Regions from separate parts of the Vibrio sp. SCSIO 43133 genome, predicted to be linked through region 2. Evidence: predicted binding sites of a transcription regulator. Region 2 holds the regulator's gene; each other region holds the start of a gene.
What was found. Region 2 encodes MetJ, which represses methionine synthesis genes. Its sites were predicted from a motif close to TTAGACNTNTANANGTCTAA; they were not measured.
Positions count from the first base shown of each region.

Region 1: a site for MetJ is predicted at 1,855-1,874, ahead of metK (methionine adenosyltransferase). Genes of this name have one in related genera too.
Region 3: a site for MetJ is predicted at 2,449-2,468, ahead of metA (homoserine O-acetyltransferase MetA). Genes of this name have one in related genera too.
Region 4: a site for MetJ is predicted at 3,153-3,172, ahead of metH (methionine synthase). Genes of this name have one in related genera too.

Region 1 covers NZ_CP068024.1:400,706-405,271, reverse strand. Annotated here, with positions in the region: partial or broken gene tkt (transketolase) at 1-1,641, opposite strand, end outside; gene metK (methionine adenosyltransferase) at 1,949-3,100, shown strand; gene JKJ11_RS02135 (DUF2189 domain-containing protein) at 3,458-4,252, shown strand; gene JKJ11_RS02130 (SprT family zinc-dependent metalloprotease) at 4,335-4,566, shown strand, end outside.
Region 2 covers NZ_CP068024.1:3,330,004-3,334,569, reverse strand. Annotated here, with positions in the region: gene rpmE (50S ribosomal protein L31) at 1-212, shown strand, start outside; gene JKJ11_RS15580 (malic enzyme-like NAD(P)-binding protein) at 499-1,758, shown strand; gene metJ (met regulon transcriptional regulator MetJ) at 1,825-2,145, opposite strand; gene JKJ11_RS15570 (O-succinylhomoserine (thiol)-lyase) at 2,405-3,574, shown strand; gene JKJ11_RS15565 (bifunctional aspartate kinase/homoserine dehydrogenase II) at 3,583-4,566, shown strand, end outside.
Region 3 covers NZ_CP068024.1:2,179,627-2,184,192, forward strand. Annotated here, with positions in the region: gene JKJ11_RS10325 (M20/M25/M40 family metallo-hydrolase) at 1-1,048, shown strand, start outside; gene JKJ11_RS10330 (ribosome recycling factor family protein) at 1,102-1,455, opposite strand; gene JKJ11_RS10335 (DUF3859 domain-containing protein) at 1,434-1,871, opposite strand; gene JKJ11_RS10340 (ATP-binding protein) at 1,948-2,316, opposite strand; gene metA (homoserine O-acetyltransferase MetA) at 2,499-3,440, shown strand; gene JKJ11_RS10350 (DUF3081 domain-containing protein) at 3,534-3,785, opposite strand; gene JKJ11_RS10355 (AMP-binding protein) at 3,880-4,566, opposite strand, start outside.
Region 4 covers NZ_CP068024.1:3,192,705-3,197,270, reverse strand. Annotated here, with positions in the region: gene mltC (membrane-bound lytic murein transglycosylase MltC) at 1-788, shown strand, start outside; tRNA gene JKJ11_RS14920 (tRNA-Phe) at 914-989, shown strand; tRNA gene JKJ11_RS14915 (tRNA-Thr) at 1,048-1,123, shown strand; tRNA gene JKJ11_RS14910 (tRNA-Phe) at 1,131-1,206, shown strand; tRNA gene JKJ11_RS14905 (tRNA-Asn) at 1,262-1,337, shown strand; gene JKJ11_RS14900 (cation:proton antiporter) at 1,597-2,919, opposite strand; gene metH (methionine synthase) at 3,220-4,566, shown strand, end outside.

The DNA.
Region 1 (4,566 bases), 670 kb from region 2:
TGTACCCCCCTTAGCAACATTGGCTAGCTGCTCTGCGTCACGATCTTGTTGTGCAAGATTTTGACGAGAGAAGATGAGCGATGTTGGACCGTCTTTACGCTCAATCGCGTATTTCCAAGCAACCGCAGACTCTACTTGGTCACATGGACGCCATGTGCTCATGTTCGGCGTTACGCGTAGTGATGCGATTTGCTCAACCGGTTGGTGTGTCGGGCCATCTTCACCCAGACCGATAGAGTCGTGAGTGTAAACTTGGATGTTTTGCACTTTCATCAGTGCAGCCATGCGCATTGCGTTACGAGCGTATTCCATGAACATTAGGAAGGTTGCACCGTAAGGGACGAAACCACCATGCAGAGCGATACCATTGATGATCGCGGTCATACCGAATTCACGTACACCGTAGTGGATGTAGTTACCAGACGCATCGTCAGCCGTTAGCGACTGAGAGCCAGACCACATGGTGAGGTTTGATGGTGCTAGGTCAGCAGAGCCGCCCATGAATTCTGGAAGCATCTTACCGAACGCTTCTAGAGCATTTTGAGACGCTTTACGAGATGCAATGTTTGCTGGGTTAGCTTGAAGATCAGCAATGATCTTGCTTGCTTCTTGTTCCCACTGAGCTGGAAGCTCACCGTTCACACGACGCTTAAACTCAGCTGCTAGTTCTGGGTAAGCCGCTTCATAAGCCGCTAGCTTCTCGTTCCAAGCTGCTTCTTTTGCGCTACCCGCTTCGTTTGCATCCCACTCTGCTTTGATGTCAGCAGGGATTTCGAATGGACCGTGTTCCCAACCCAGGAATTCACGTGCTGCTGCAATTTCGTCGTGACCTAGTGGTGCACCGTGACAGTCGTGAGAGCCCGCTTTGTTTGGTGAACCAAAACCGATGATGGTTTTAGTACAAATTAGTGTTGGACGAGGATCCGCTTTTGCCGCTTCAATCGCTGCATTGATTGCATCAGCATCGTGACCGTCTACTGCAGGAATTACGTGCCAGCCGTATGCTTCGAAGCGCTTAGGTGTGTCATCAGAGAACCAACCTTCCACTTCACCATCGATAGAAATACCGTTGTCATCCCAGAAAGCAATCAGCTTACCTAGACCTAGCGTACCTGCTAGAGAACATGCTTCGTGAGAGATACCTTCCATCAGACAGCCGTCACCCATGAAGACATAAGTGAAGTGGTCAACGATGTCGTGACCTTCTTTGTTGAATTGTGCTGCAAGAGATTTCTCAGCAATCGCCATACCAACCGCGTTGGTAATGCCTTGACCTAGAGGACCAGTCGTCGTCTCGATACCTGGTGCATAGCCGTACTCTGGGTGACCTGGTGTTTTTGAGTGCAGTTGACGGAAGTTTTTCAAATCGTCAATTGATAGCTCGTAGCCGCTTAGGTGAAGCAGAGAGTAAATCAGCATTGAGCCGTGGCCGTTTGATAGTACGAAACGGTCGCGGTCAGCCCATTCTGGGTTTGACGGGTTGTGATTTAGGTGAGAACGCCAAAGAACTTCAGCGATATCAGCCATACCCATTGGCGCACCTGGGTGACCTGAGTTAGCTTGTTGAACACCATCCATGCTTAGCGCGCGGATTGCATTAGCGAGTTGTTTACGAGAAGACATGTAGGCTCCTGAGTGCATTAAGCGAATTCCAAGTTTTTCATAAGCTGAACGAATAATCAGCGGCGCTATTGTCGCAAAGCCCCATACTCTCTGCAAACGTTTTACCGTCATTTTTTGGCTTTTTGCCGCGATAATGTCGTACTAAAGCGCGTTTCTTTGACAAAAATGGGCAAACGATTGGCTATAACTTAAAAGCAAAAATCGCTTGCTAATCGCACATTGATGAATAGAATAGACGTCTAGATGTAGATACACCTACAATATATCATTGAATTTTCTATAAGTGAGTACGATATGCTCGCTTTAAAATGTAATTGGAGCTCTCATGGCTAAGCACCTATTTACTTCTGAATCTGTATCAGAAGGCCATCCAGATAAAATCGCTGACCAAATTTCTGATGCGGTACTTGATGCAATCCTTGAACAAGACCCAAAAGCACGTGTTGCTTGTGAAACGTACGTTAAGACTGGCATGGTGATGGTAGGCGGTGAGATCACTACTTCAGCATGGGTTGATATCGAAGAATTGACTCGTGAAACTGTTCGTGAGATCGGTTACGTTCATTCAGATATGGGCTTTGACGCTGATTCTTGTGCGGTACTAAACACTATCGGTAAACAGTCTCCAGACATCAACCAAGGCGTTGATAAAGCAGATCCTAAAGAGCAAGGCGCTGGTGACCAAGGCATCATGTTCGGTTATGCAACTAACGAAACTGACATCCTAATGCCAGCTCCTATTACTTACTCTCACCGTCTTGTTCAAAAACAAGCGGAAGTGCGTAAGAACGGTACTCTACCTTGGTTGCGCCCAGACGCTAAATCTCAGGTAACGTTCCAGTACGATCAAGGTAAGATCGTTGGTATCGATGCCGTTGTTCTTTCAACTCAGCACTGTGATTCAATTTCTACACCAGACCTACGCGAAGCAGTGATGGAAGAGATCATCAAACCAGTACTACCATCAGAGTGGATCAACAAAGAAACTAACTTCTTCATCAACCCAACCGGTCGTTTCGTAATCGGTGGTCCAATGGGTGACTGTGGTCTAACAGGTCGTAAGATCATCGTTGATACATACGGCGGCGCTGCTCGTCACGGTGGTGGTGCATTCTCTGGTAAAGATCCATCAAAAGTAGACCGTTCTGCAGCATATGCAGCACGTTATGTAGCGAAAAACATTGTTGCTGCTGGCATGGCAGATCGCTGTGAAATCCAACTTTCTTACGCTATCGGTGTTGCTGATCCAACCTCTATCATGGTGGAAACATTCGGTACTGAAAAAGTATCTCACGACATCATCGTCGAAGCAGTACGTCAAAACTTCGACCTGCGTCCATACGGTCTACAAGAGATGCTAAACCTTCTTCAGCCAATCTATAAGAAGACAGCAGCATACGGTCACTTCGGTCGTGAAGAGTTCCCATGGGAAGCGACAGACAAAGCAGTAATCCTACGCGACTTCGCTGGTTTATAATCTGCCAACTCTGAACTAATACTCTAAAAAGCCTTCAAAATATTTTTTGAAGGCTTTTTTGTTTTTATTACTAACCATTTCAAACACTTTGTTGCATTATTGTTAAAAATGAACTTTGCGGCACGTAATTTATACCCTTCTGAAAATTGTGTTTTCTCGCAACTCGGTTAATAGTTAATCAAAAGTGCCCTTGCAAACAGACCTTTTGGGGTCTGAGTTTCGTACTGTAAATAGAGCACTTATAAGGGGAAGACGCTAAACAACGACACTTTGCTATAACTGTTCGTGCTGAATAACCAGCATCGTTAGCGCCATCCCTGAGAAACGTAGGCCAGTTTGTCAAATCAGGGAGGACATATGCCTCGAACTGTAAATACCGACGACTTCCACAAGAAACACGAAGTCAGGGATCAAGATTACGCTAAAACTATTCCTTGCAATCAACTGAGTGTATCAGCGCCATTTCACTGGCTAGCGCTTGGTTTGCATGACCTAATTCGAATGCCAATTATCAGCGCGTTTTATGGCTTATGCTTTACGGCTGCCGCTGTCGCGATTGTGCTATTAGTACAATGGCAAGGAACCCACCTAGTCATCATGCCGAGTTTGGTGGTTTATATGCTCATAGGGCCATTTTTGGCACTTGGGTTGTATGACGCAGCATGGGAAAGAGAAAAAGGACACAAACCCAGTCTGTTCCACTCCATGAAAGCCATCGGTAGAAATTCCACCTCACAGTGGGCATTTGCCGTTTTGCTCGCTGTAGCGATGATTTTCTGGATGAGAATCGCAGCCTTGTTGCACGCTCTCTACCCTTCTGTTCAAGGCGCACCCTTGACAGATTTTGCACCATTTTTGATTACGGGTAGTGTTATTGGAGCTGTGATTGCTTCGATTATCTTCAGCATTTCAGCGTTCTCGATTCCACTCATGATGGAGAGACGCGTCGATGTGATGACCGCCGTGTTTACTAGCTTCAATGCGGTCAAATCGAATATTCCAGCCATGATTGTATGGGCTTTAGTAATCTGTGGCGGTATCTTGATTGGCTTCGCTACCTATGGCATTGGAATGATCATTACTATGCCAATCCTAGGCTATGGTACATGGCACGCCTATCACGAAACCATTAAGAAAAAACATCATCCTTAAGCCAACGAGCAATATATTGCAAACATAACCAATGTCTCTAGAATAACGCCCTCATTTGGGCGTTATTTTTTGATTGAGTTAAATGAAATCATCTCCATCCGAAGAACTGCACTACCTCGCAGTAAAAAAACTAGCACAATGTATCGAAAAGGCTCGTCACTACTTTGAGCGAGACTTTCGCATGCCCGCGCTCAACTACCAACTTCGTGGCAAAGCGGCGGGAAAAGCCTACTTGCAAGCGTGGGAGATACGTTTAAATCCAGTCTTGTTTGCCGAGAACCAACAAGCTTTTATCAACGAAGTGATTCCACATG
Region 2 (4,566 bases):
CTGGTATCCACCCAGAATACAAAGCAGTAACAGCAACTTGCTCTTGCGGCAACACATTCGAATTCAACTCTACTCTAGGTAAAGATTCTATCCACCTAGACGTATGTGACAAGTGCCACCCATTCTACACTGGTAAGCAACGTATCGTTGATACAGGCGGCCGTGTTGATCGCTTCAACAAGCGTTTCGGTGCTCTATCTAGCAAGAAGTAATCTTACTTTTGCAGATTCTAGAAAAGGACGCTTCGGCGTCCTTTTTGTTTTGAGGCAAAAATAAAACAATTCTGTATACAATCCATTCAAAATTCTAACTATCTAGCGTAGTATTAATAAATCAGAGTGACGAACCGCTGTCACACAGACCATGCGTCAGTATCCCCGTTCGTGTTGTCCACTCTGTTGAGTCTGTAACCCTTTAGAAGCAAAGCTAATAATTACAAAGCGGTTTATACTCACACATTCAGTCTTTAATACTCGTAGAATAAGCAGGATTGCCACCATGTCCGATGACCAACAAATCGACGAATTTCGCCAACAAGCGCTTGATTATCATGCCAACCCCGTCCCTGGAAAAATTGAAATTGCTCTGACTAAGTCTGCTGACTCAGCAGCTGACCTCGCCCTTGCATACAGCCCTGGTGTGGCTGAGCCAGTGCGTGAAATCGCACAAAACTCTGAAAATGTTTATAAGTACACAGCCAAAGGCAACATGGTTGCGGTCATCTCTAACGGTACTGCGATTTTGGGGCTAGGTAACTTAGGCCCACTGGCGTCGAAACCTGTTATGGAAGGTAAAGCGCTACTGTTCAAGCGTTTTGCTGGTCTAGACTCTATTGATATCGAAGTGAAACATCGCACGATTGATGAGTTTGTTGATACGGTAGCTAACATCTCTGATACCTTCGGTGGTATCAACCTAGAAGATATTAAAGCCCCAGACTGTTTTGAGATTGAACGTCGTCTGATTGAACGCTGTGATGTGCCGGTGTTTCACGATGACCAGCACGGCACTGCGATTGTAACGGCAGCAGGTATGCTGAACGCGATTGAACTGCAAGGTAAAGATCTGAAAGAAGCGCGCATTGTATGTCTTGGTGCTGGTGCCGCAGCTATCGCGTGTATGGAGTTATTGATTAAATGTGGCGCGATGCGTGAGAAGATCTACATGCTTGACCGTAAAGGTGTGATTCATACTCGCCGCGACGATTTGAACGAGTATAAAGAGCTGTTTGCTAACAACACCGACATGCGTACCTTGGAAGACGTCATTGAAGGTGCGGATCTGTTCCTAGGTGTATCGGGCCCTGACTTACTTGAACCAGAAGCTTTGAAACTGATGGCGGATAAGCCAATTGTGTTTGCCTGCTCAAACCCAGATCCAGAAATCAAACCTGAGCTTGCTCATGACGTACGTGATGACCTGATTATGGGCACTGGGCGCTCTGACTACCCTAACCAAGTAAACAATGTCCTGTGTTTCCCATTTATCTTCCGCGGTGCGCTTGATGTACGTGCAAGTGAAATTAATGACGAAATGAAGCTAGCTGCGGTTGAGGCGATTCGTGAACTTGCCAAAGAAGAAGTACCACAAGAGGTGCTTAAAGCGGCTGGTGTAGAGTCACTTACTTTTGGCAAGGAGTACATCATTCCAAAACCAATGGATCCACGTTTGCTGCCACGTGTAGCCAAAGCGGTTGCTCAAGCTGCAGTCGATTCCGGTGTTGCGCGAATTGAGATGCCAGAAAATTATATGGCTTAATTTCTCATACTCGAGCAAATAAAAAAGACGGCATAAATGCCGTCTTTTTTCATTCTACGTCAGAATTTACTCTTCATCGAACGCTTCAAACTCAATTCCCATTGCTGTCATCAGCTCTTTAGCTTCTGTTGGGATGTCGTCTGGACGGTCTTTTCTCAAGTCTTCGTCGGTTGGAAGCGGTTGACCAGTGTAGGCGTGTAGGAAGGCTTCGCACAATAGTTCACTATTGGTTGCGTGGCGTAAGTTATTGATTTGGCGACGAGTACGTTCATCAGTCAACACCTTTAGCACCTTCAACGGAATAGACACCGTGATCTTTTTTACTTGTTCGCTTTTTTTTCCGTGCTCCGCGTATGGGCTAATGTATTCGCCGTTCCAATCTGCCATTGCACACCTTCGCTCTATTAATCATAAGTAGTAGTAATAAGAATGCTGCAATTTTAGCGGGATTTACTGCCATAAGCAAAGACATATAGACGTCTAGAAGTGTTGACGTCTCACAAAATGGAAAGTAAAGTGGACATTCATTTTAACGCAATGTTAATTTTTTAATGTTTGCCACTTTTGTTGGTTCCATATTCACTGACAAAAGTAGACACTGAATAACAGCCCATCAGCCCAATGCGATTTGATAAAGGAAGTTTCTATGAGCAATCGGAAGCCAGCGACAATAGCCGTACGTACTGGTATCGAATCAGATACCCAGCACCATGCTGTGGTACCGCCAATTTACCTTTCTACTAACTATGGTTTCCCTGCGTTTGGAGAAGTGCCTACTTACGACTATACCCGCTCTGGAAACCCAAACCGTGGTTTGCTGGAGCAAGCATTGTATGAGCTCGAATCTGGTAAAGGAGCCGTTGTCACTAACTGTGGTACGTCTGCGCTAAACTTGTGGGCGTCGGCTTTTTTAGGGCCTGAAGACACTATCGTGGCTCCGCATGACTGCTATGGCGGTAGTTACCGACTATTCAATACTCGTGCGCAAAAGGGTGATTTTAAAGTTCAGTTTGTCGACCAAAGCGACGAGGCGGCGTTAGATGCTGCACTTGAAGCGAAACCAAAGCTCATTTTACTTGAGACGCCGTCCAACCCGTTGGTTCGAGTCGTCGATATCGCTGCTGTTTGCGAAAAAGCCAAACAAGTCGGCGCGCTAGTGGCGGTTGATAATACCTTTCTGACACCTGTGTACCAAAAGCCTTTAGAGCTTGGCGCTGACTTTGTTATCCATTCAACCACCAAATACATCAATGGTCACTCTGATGTGATTGGTGGCGTTGTGATCACCAAAACAGAAGAGCACGCGGAAGAGCTTGCATGGTGGGGCAATTGTATTGGGGCAACGGGGACACCGTTTGATAGTTATATGACGCTACGTGGTATTCGTACGTTAGGTGCTCGCATGCGTGTGCATGAAGAGAGCTCTCAACATATTCTCGAGTTCTTAAAGCAGCAGTCACTGGTTAAAGTGATTTATCACCCAAGCTTGCCTGAACATCCTGGACATGAGATTGCCAAGAAACAGCAGTCAGGTTTTGGCTCTATGTTGAGTTTTGAGTTTGCAGGAAGCTTTGAACAGCTGAAGTACTTTGTGGGTGAACTCAAGTTGTTCTCACTGGCTGAATCACTTGGTGGTGTTGAAAGTTTGATTTGTCACCCCGCTTCTATGACACACCGAGCAATGGGAGAAGCAGCCTTAGAAGAAGCGGGCGTTTCTCAGCAATTACTGCGCCTGTCTGTGGGGCTGGAAGATGCCTCCGATCTGATTGACGATTTACAGCAAGCATTTGATAAAGCGAAAACGTTCCAAGGATAAGTTGAGTTATGAGTACCACACCCGCTCCGGCGAAGAAGCAACTACATAAATTTGGCGGCAGTAGCTTGGCGGATCCTGAGTGTTATCGTCGTGTCGTTTCCATTCTTAAAGATTACTCACACAATGAAGATTTAATTGTGGTGTCTGCTGCAGGCAAAACCACAAACCGTTTAATTGAGTTTCTCGATGCGCTTAATAAAGATGGTCGTATTGCTCATGAACACCTTCAGTCTTTAAGACAGTTCCAAAACGAGCTCATTGATGAGTTGTTGCAAGGTGATGAAGCAGAGCAGCTTAAATCGCTGCTCAGTGATGAGTTTAGTACTTTAGGTGAACTGGGCTATCCCTTGAGTGAGGCGCAGCGTGCGGCCGTGCTTGGTCACGGTGAAGTATGGTCTTCTAGATTACTGGCTGCGCTTTTACGTCAATCTGATTTGCCTGCGGTGGCGCAAGACGCTCGCGCTTTCTTACGAGCAGAATTTGGCACGCAGCCGGAAGTCGATCGTGCGAAGTCTTATGCCTTGATTAAAGATGTCTTAGCTCAGCATGCTCATCATCGTATTGTGATTACCGGTTTCATGGCGCAAAGCGATGAAGGTGAGACGGTTTTGTTAGGGCGAAATGGTTCTGACTATTCGGCGACTGTGATTGGAGCACTTGCCGAAGTCTCTTGCGTGACAATTTGGAGTGATGTTGCAGGGGTCTATAGTGCTGACCCTCGTGTGGTGAGCGATGCCTGTCTTCTCCCATTATTAAGGCTGGATGAAGCCAGTGAATTGGCTCGCTTGGCCGCCCCTGTGCTACATAGCCGTACGCTTCAACCTGTGGCGCAAAGTGTTATGGATTTGAACTTACGTTGCAGTTATCAACCTGAGTCAGGCTCTACGCGTATAGAACGAGTGCTGGCGTCTGGGCGCGGTGCTAAGATCATTACCTCGCTAGATGAAGTACTGTTGATTGACCTCGCATTCGCCAGTGGTCATGATTTTGCT
Region 3 (4,566 bases), 1.2 Mb from region 2:
CAGCGAATCTGGCAATGAAAAAGCCATTGCTGAAGCTATTGCTGAACAGCTGGGTGAGCTAGGTTTCGCCGTAAGCAAACTTCCTGTACCAGAACAGTATACCAATGGGTTTAATGTATATGGTCGCCTTGAAGGTACGCTTGACGGTAGCATTGTATTCAGTGCTCACATGGACACAGTAACTCCAGGTATTGGCATCGAGCCAATCATTGAAGACGGTATTATTCGCTCAAAGGGCGATACGATTCTTGGTGGAGACGACAAGTCTGGTATTGCAGCAGTAATGGAAGCGGTACGTTGCCTTAAAGAGCAAAACCGTGAACATAAAACTATCGAAGTCGCTTTCACCGTTCACGAAGAAGGTGGCCTGTTCGGTTCGGAACACTTCGATATGTCCTACATCCAATCAAACAACGCGATAGTACTTGATACTGGTGGCCCAATCGGAACCATCGTAACGGGTGCTCCGGGCCAACAAAAAATTGTTGCTAAAATCAAAGGTCGCCCAGCTCACGCAGGTCTAGCTCCCGAAGAAGGCATCAGCGCAGCAATGGTTGCCGCAGATGCTATCGCAAACATGAAGCTGCTTCGCATTGATTCAGAAACTACAGCAAACATCGGTTCTGTTAACGGTGGCCAAGCAACTAACATCGTAATGCCAGAGCTAACTGTGGTTGCCGAAGCACGTTCACTAAACAGCGACAAGCTAACCGCTCAAGTTAAGCATATGGTTGATACTTTCCAAGCGTCGGCTGAGAAATTCGGTGCAGAAGTCGAGATCGAATCAACACGTGCCTACGACGCTTTTGTTATCGCAGAAGACGACGCACACGTTCTGAAGGTTAAACAAGTCTTTGAAGCAAACGGCATCGAAGCCAACACAAAACATACTGGTGGTGGTAGTGACGCGAACAACTTCAACGGTAAAGGTCTAACAACTGTAAACCTTTCTACTGGTATGGCAAAAGTTCATACTACTGAAGAGTACATCGCTATTGACGATATGGTGAAAATCACTGACTTCGTTATTGGCTACGTAACGGCTTAAATCTAGCAATAGAGCTTAGCGCTGCATTTCACACCTGTGGAATGCAGCGTTTTTTATAGCCCCTCATATTCATCAATGGCTGCACGAGCTTCCACTAAAGTACAACCCGACTCATGCATCAATTCTGCAATGGTTACTTCAGGGTTTCGCTCTAATACTTGTTGAATGGGTGACTTATACTCCGATAACACTTTCTCTATCGCAACCGATATCCAACCTACACTGGCATCTAATGCGAACGACGCCAGTTGTTCTTTGCGACCAGTAACGAGCCAATTGCGTGAGCGGCGGATGCGTTTGAGCGTGCATCCGGATTGGGAAGCGCTTGCGATAACCTGTGCTTTATCCTCAACTCGATGGACGAAGCTATTAAGACGAACTGATATTAAAAGCCGCGATTTTTCCAAAACTGACCTTCATCTCTTGCTGTTACTTTGAACTTCTTCTCCGCAACCACACGTCCTTGCATTTCAAGTACCATGCGCCACTCCCCTAGATTGCTTTCAAAGCCATCGATAGGGTGAAGCAGCTGAATGGTGTCCCCCAGATAGAAGTCCCAATCATTACTGCCGATATGCTCTTCACCATCAAAAGGTTCCAACACCTGCCCTTTCTTACCAAGGATGCCAGGATGGTAAATACAGTATCGAACGCGCTCCCCTTTGGCCTTTTTGATATTAACAATAAAGCCAAATTCAATGTGCTCATCGGCTGGCACTATGGTGGTGAAATCTTGAATTTTAGGCAGCTCTTTAGAGCCGGAATCCCAAGTGGAATAAATACCATAAGACGTCATTTCGATGACGGGTGAACGTTTAGCCATTGTCCCATTGAGCCTTTAATTTGATCAGCGTTATTTGATACATCATTATCACGACACTGCGCTACATTTCATGCGTTCAGTCTTGCCAGCGAGCACGCATTTTAGCAATGACAGCATCACTAACTCCATGGATATTTTGGTATTTACCGTTACAAACGATAATTTCCAAATCCGCATTGAATTGCTGCGCTAGCGTTTTATACGCCTTCATTTCCCAACGTCGCACGAAGGTATTTGCCACTACTACATTCTCACCTTTGGCAAGAGCCAGTTCGACCTGCTTCTGGCACCACAAATGTGCTTGTTCAATCAAGTCAGGATCATAGCAGTAGTCTCCGTGAACATTAACAAAATACATGTCGGCTTCGAAATGTTGTGCATCATATGTCTTTGCTAACGTTGTTTTTCCTGAGCCAGGTAAGCCACGGATTAGCGTCAATTTCAATTGCTGGTACCTTCAAACATATAGAACCAAGCATTGTACCCAATTTCAGGCTCAGTACACGGTTTGATTCGTTGGTCATACTCGAATTGAACTAAAATTAACTATCGACAAGCAAAAACGTTTGCGTTAACTTTAGATGTATAGACGTCCAGATGACCAAACATTAGCTTAGGGAGAAAGCTGTGCCAATTAAGATTCCCGATCAACTGCCTGCATCCAACGTATTGAGAAACGAAAATATCTTCGTGATGTCGGAGACGCGTGCTGCCACGCAGGAAATTCGACCACTCAAAGTACTGATCCTCAATTTGATGCCAAAGAAAATTGAAACGGAAACCCAGTTCCTAAGATTGCTTTCTAATAGTCCACTACAAGTTGATGTCGAGCTGCTGCGCATTGATGACAGACCAAGCAAGAACACACCAACGGAACACCTAGATACCTTCTACCGTCAGTTTGAAACGATCAAAGATCGTAACTTCGATGGACTTATTATTACCGGAGCACCACTCGGTCTAGTTCAATTTGAAGACGTGATTTACTGGGAACATCTGCAAACCATTATGAATTGGGCCAACAAGCACGTGACCTCTACCTTGTATGTGTGCTGGGCGGCTCAAGCGGGACTGAAGCTGTTATTCGACCTGCCGAAAAGAACTCGCAAAGAGAAATTGTCCGGTGTTTACCACCATACTATTCAGCATCAATACCACCCGCTACTGCGTGGTTTTGATGATTCTTTCCTTGCCCCCCATTCGCGCTATGCGGATTTCTCGCCCGAGTATCTGGAGTCACATACGGATCTAGATATCCTAGCGACCTCAGATGTAGCAGGTGTCTACCTTGCGGCAACCAAGGACAAACGAAATGTATTTGTGACAGGTCACCCTGAGTACGACTCACACACTCTACACGGCGAGTATGTCCGTGACCTTGGTGAAGGTATGGAGCCCGCAATTCCGGTCAATTATTATCCGAACAACAACCCTGATAATAAACCTATTGCGAGCTGGCGAAGTCATGGGCACTTATTGTTTGCCAACTGGCTCAACTACTGTGTATACCAGCAAACGCCTTACGATTTGGAACACTTCAGTGCAGATGCGTTTACCACAGACGAGTAAGGCAGTCTTGCGACCTACTTTCTAAATCCTATTGCGGCAATATCTACCTATCTCCCCAGCTATTGGGGAGATATCATCTGCTTTCCTACGATTTTACTTCGCCAATAACGCTACTTTTTTCAAAAAGCTATCACGCAAGTGTTCTTGGTCGTATTCCAAATGATAGGTATTGTGAAAGCCCACTTTCAGCTCTACACCATTACCTCTCATATACACGTTATAACCATCATAATCTGAGAATGCTTCAACACCGCCATAGATCTTGCCAAACTCTGTATCAGCGCCATGTTCCATTATGTTGTCGTAGGCTTGAAGTACTTTTCCGGGGTCCAGTTCGTTTTTCATCGCTGCCTCCTAACAAACAAAGCCACACTAAAAGTGTGGCTTATGAATATGCAGAGCGCCAATTTTCTCCGACTATTGCGTGAGCTGTCCGATCTTATTCATCACGTAGAACTCGACGTAATATTTTACCCACGTTGGTTTTTGGCAGCTCATCTCTAAACTCAATTACTTTAGGGATCTTGTATCCTGTGAGATGTTGACGGCAGTGCTTTTTAATGTCATCAACGGTAACTGGACCACTAGTCACTACGATTAACTTGACGCGTTCCCCAGCTACATCATCAGGCACGCCTACCGCTGCAGCCTCAACAATTTTCGGGTGTAGCGTCGCTACCTCTTCAATTTCCGTTGGGAACACATTGAATCCAGAAACCAAAATCATATCTTTCTTACGGTCTTCGATATAAAAGATACCGTCTTCGTCCATACGACCAATATCGCCCGAATACAACCAGCCATCTTTGGTTAAGATAGCGTTGGTTTCCGCTTCTTGCTTCCAATAGCCTTTCATTACTTGGTCACCACGGATTTGAATCTCTCCGACTTCGTTTACACCCAGTGGCTGACCGTTTTCATCTACGATACGCAGTTCGGTACTTGGCAAGGGCACTCCTACCGCAGGCACGTAGGACTGCTGCGTATGAACACCACCTGCGACTACAGGCGAGCATTCCGTCAAACCGTAGCCTTCAATGATTGGCATCCCTGTAATCTTTTGCCATTCGTCCGCGATGTGTTTTTGAGTAGCCATGCCACCGGCGATGGTGAACTCAGCATTGGA
Region 4 (4,566 bases), 140 kb from region 2:
AGGCCGCTATCGTGACAACGCTTTTGACGCCTGATGATCCATCAAGCGTTGACTTGTTCTCGTCTAAGGCCATTAAGTTAGAAGGTCAGCCATTCCTTTATAACCAGGTTGTCGACCAAGAGAAAAAACCAATCCAATGGACATGGCGTGCTAACCGTTTTGCCGATTATCTCATTGCGAATAAGTTAAAGACCAAAAACGTAGATTTCAAGAAGGCATACTACGTTGAGATCCCTATGGTAGCGGATCACTTTAAACAGCGTAGTTACCAGTATGCAGATATCGTACGCCGGGCTTCTAAGCGCTATGACATCCCAGAAGATCTTATCTACGCGATTATAAAAACAGAAAGTAGCTTTAACCCTTATGCGGTTAGCTGGGCTAATGCCTATGGTTTGATGCAGGTGGTGCCAAAGACTGCGGGTCGAGATGTGTTTAATCTTGTCAAAAACAAACCGGGAGAGCCGACGCCAGAGTATTTGTTCAACCCTGAACAGAATATTGATACTGGAACGGCGTACTTCTACATTCTAAAAAATCGCTACTTGAAAGATGTTAGGCATCCACTGTCGTTGGAGTACAGTATGATTTCCGCATATAACGGCGGGACGGGAGGGGTGCTGAAAACATTCCATAGTGACAGAAAGCGAGCGATGAACGACCTCAATTCGTTGCAACCGAATCAAGTTTATTGGGCGTTGACTAAAAAACACCCGAATGCTGAAGCGCGACGTTATTTGGAGAAAGTAACTAAATTCAAAAAAGATTTTAATGCTGGAAAAGGCTAATTTGTCCCGATCTGCGCAAAACGAATACGATTCGATGAAAAATGCAGCGCTTGAACGCTTTTTTGAAGTTTTTTTCAAAAAAGCGTTGACGGGAGACCGGAAAATCCGTTTAATAGCGCTCCGTTGCCCGGATAGCTCAGTCGGTAGAGCAGAGGATTGAAAATCCTCGTGTCGGTGGTTCGATTCCGCCTCCGGGCACCACAATTTGATATTGTTGGTGTTGATATAAATTAGCACGAGCAACGCAAAATAAAGTGTCGCCGACTTAGCTCAGTAGGTAGAGCAACTGACTTGTAATCAGTAGGTCACCAGTTCGATTCCGGTAGTCGGCACCATTTATTTGCCTCGATAGCTCAGTCGGTAGAGCAGAGGATTGAAAATCCTCGTGTCGGTGGTTCGATTCCGCCTCGAGGCACCATTATTTGGTGCTTAAGCAAATAGTGGTCTTAATGACCAGTGCTTACACAAATAATTCCCCCTTAGTTCAGTTGGTAGAACGGCGGACTGTTAATCCGTATGTCGCAGGTTCGAGTCCCGCAGGGGGAGCCACTTTAAAAAAGACCGCATCGAAAGATGCGGTCTTTTTGCATTTGCGCTCCTAAGCTTTGCAAGCTTGATGTCGCTGACCTAAGTAGCCCCGTAGTATGTCGCTACGAGTGCATGGTCAGTGAAGCCACTTATAAATAGGCCGTATCATAAGATACGGCCTATTTTGCTTTTGATGTGTTTTAGTATTACTGCTTCATTACTATCTTCATAAAAAAGCCCCACCGATAAGGTGAGGCTATTGGTAGATATTAAAGACTCGCTATTCTTGATGGGCGTTGGTTTGCTCTTGAGCCGCTTTCTTTGCCGCCATTTCCTTCTCTGCAAGCTTCGCTTTTTCAATCATAGGTGTAATGGTGGAGCCTTGAATAAGAATAGAGAAAACCACCACAGAGTAGGTCATAACAAGAATTATCTCTTTAACGTCGATAAGTTTGTCTTCGATAACCCAAATTCCCGATGGAATAGAGAGTGCCATTGCTAAAGCAAGACCGCCGCGTAGGCCTCCCCACGTTAAAATTCGAACTGACCAAGGGTTATAAGTGCGATAGCGTTTAAAGCCTACATAGGCCAGTGCGACACTTAAATAGCGTGCACCAAGAACCAGAGGAATAGAGAAGGCCATCAAAATCCAGTCTTCTTGATGGAATTGGAACAGCAGCATCGACATACCAATAAGTAAGAACAGTACGCCATTTAAAAACTCATCAACAAGCTCCCAGAAGTGGTCTAGGTGGTCTTCTGTTTCTTTTGAAAAGCCGATATAACGAGTCCAGTTACCGATCATAATGCCTGACACCACCATCGACAATGGGCCTGAAACATGAAGCACTTCTGCAAAAGCATAGCCGGCTGTTGGGATACCTATGGTAAGTAGTAGTTCCATAGAGTGGTCGTCGGTCGAGCTAATTAGGTAGTGGAATACTAAGCCTAAAACAAAGCCATATAAGATACCGCCCAGAGCTTCTTGTAAGAACAACATAGTCACGCTGCCGACAGTTGGTGTCTCACTGCCAAAAGCGATCGTAAAGAGAGTGACGAAGATAACCAGACCGAAACCATCGTTAAACAGTGACTCACCTTCAACCTGCGTTGAAACGCGTTCAGGCGCTTTGAGCTTTTTGACGATTGCCAATACTGCGATAGGGTCCGTTGGAGAGATAAGAGCACCAAATAGCAAGCAGTAGATGAGATCAAACTGAATGCCAATGACATTACAAAATCCATACAGCACAAAACCGATGAAGAAGGTCGAGAATAGTGTGGCACCGAGTGCGAGAACGGTGATTTCCCATTTCTGATCTTTTAAGTGAGGCAATTTAATACCCAAACCACCTGCAAAGAGTAAGAAACCAAGGATCCCTTGTAGAAGGAAGTCTTCAAAATCAATATCAGCTACGGTCTCTGTGGCAATCTCAGTAAGTTGAAACCAATCGTTTTGGCCAGCAATCAAGATGAGCAGCGACAGCATCATTGCACCAGCTGTGATGGCTATCGTAGTCTGCATTTTTCCTATCTTGCTGTTTACAAAGGCAATTAACATTGCCGCTGCCGACAAAAAACATAAAGTCTGATAAACGGACATCACTCCACCTAGTTTGTAAAAAAATGTTAATGGGATTTTGTGCTTCTCTTGCAGGAATATCAATCACTATTTTTGAATTCATTCCTCTTGTTTATAGATTAGAGCTTAATGAGGTAACTTGCGGATTTTTCTCATAACCGAAATGAAATTGTAGTCAGTGGATAGAATATAGAAGCGCTTGTGTCAGTCCTTTTAGTTAGATAACGTGGAAGATAATAAGACTAGAAAGATTTTTAGACGTCTAGATTTCTAAAAAATCTATGATACGATGACGGCATAAGCAAGGAATGAGGCAGTATCGTGGGAAGTAACGTAAGACAACAAATAGAGAGTCAGCTAAGGCAACGAATTCTACTGATTGATGGTGGTATGGGCACCATGATTCAGGGTTATAAACTTGAGGAAGAAGACTACCGAGGTGAGCGCTTTGCTGATTGGCCGAGTGATCTGAAGGGTAACAATGACCTTTTAGTATTGACTCAGCCAGCACTTATTAAAGAGATCCATAGTGCTTATCTGGAAGCCGGCGCGGACATCTTAGAGACCAATACCTTTAACGCTACCACGATAGCAATGGCCGACTATGATATGGAATCGCTCAGCGAGGAAATTAACTACCAAGCGGCAAAGCTGGCTCGTGAAGCCGCAGATGAGTGGACGACTAAAACGCCAGACCGACCTCGTTATGTTGCTGGTGTACTTGGCCCAACCAACAGAACCTGTTCAATATCTCCCGATGTAAATGATCCTGGTTATCGTAATGTCACGTTTGATGAATTGGTAGAAGCGTATTCAGAATCAACACATGCACTGATCAAAGGTGGCTCAGACCTCATCCTTATCGAAACTATCTTCGATACACTCAATGCGAAGGCGTGTGCTTTTGCCGTCGAATCTGTGTTCGAAGAGCTTGGCTATGAACTGCCAGTGATGATTTCGGGCACAATTACCGATGCATCCGGACGAACTCTTTCAGGTCAAACAACAGAAGCTTTCTATAACGCGTTACGTCACGTAAGACCGCTTTCCTTTGGCTTAAACTGCGCTTTAGGCCCTGATGAGCTTAGGCAATATGTTGAAGAAATGTCGCGTATTGGCGAGAGCTTTGTTTCTGCTCACCCTAATGCAGGCTTACCTAACGCCTTTGGTGAATATGACTTGTCGCCAGAAGATATGGCAGAGCACATTGGTGAGTGGGCGCGCAGTGGCTTCCTAAACCTCGTTGGTGGCTGTTGTGGTACGACACCTGAGCATATTCGTCAAATGGCGAATGCCGTTGAAGGCGTCACTCCTCGTCCTCTACCAGAGCTACCTGTAGCTTGTCGACTATCAGGGTTAGAGCCACTGACGATTGAGAAAGACTCTTTATTTATTAACGTTGGTGAACGTACTAACGTAACTGGCTCTGCACGATTTAAGCGCCTAATTAAAGAAGAGCAATATGACGAAGCGTTGGAGGTTGCTCGTCAGCAAGTTGAAAATGGCGCGCAGATCATCGATATCAATATGGATGAAGGCATGCTTGATGCTGAGGCGTGCATGGTTCGATTCTTAAACCTGTGTGCTTCTGAGCCTGAAATCTCTAAAGTACCAATCATGGTTGACTCATCAAAATGGGAAGTGATTGAAGCTGGCCTGAAGTGTATT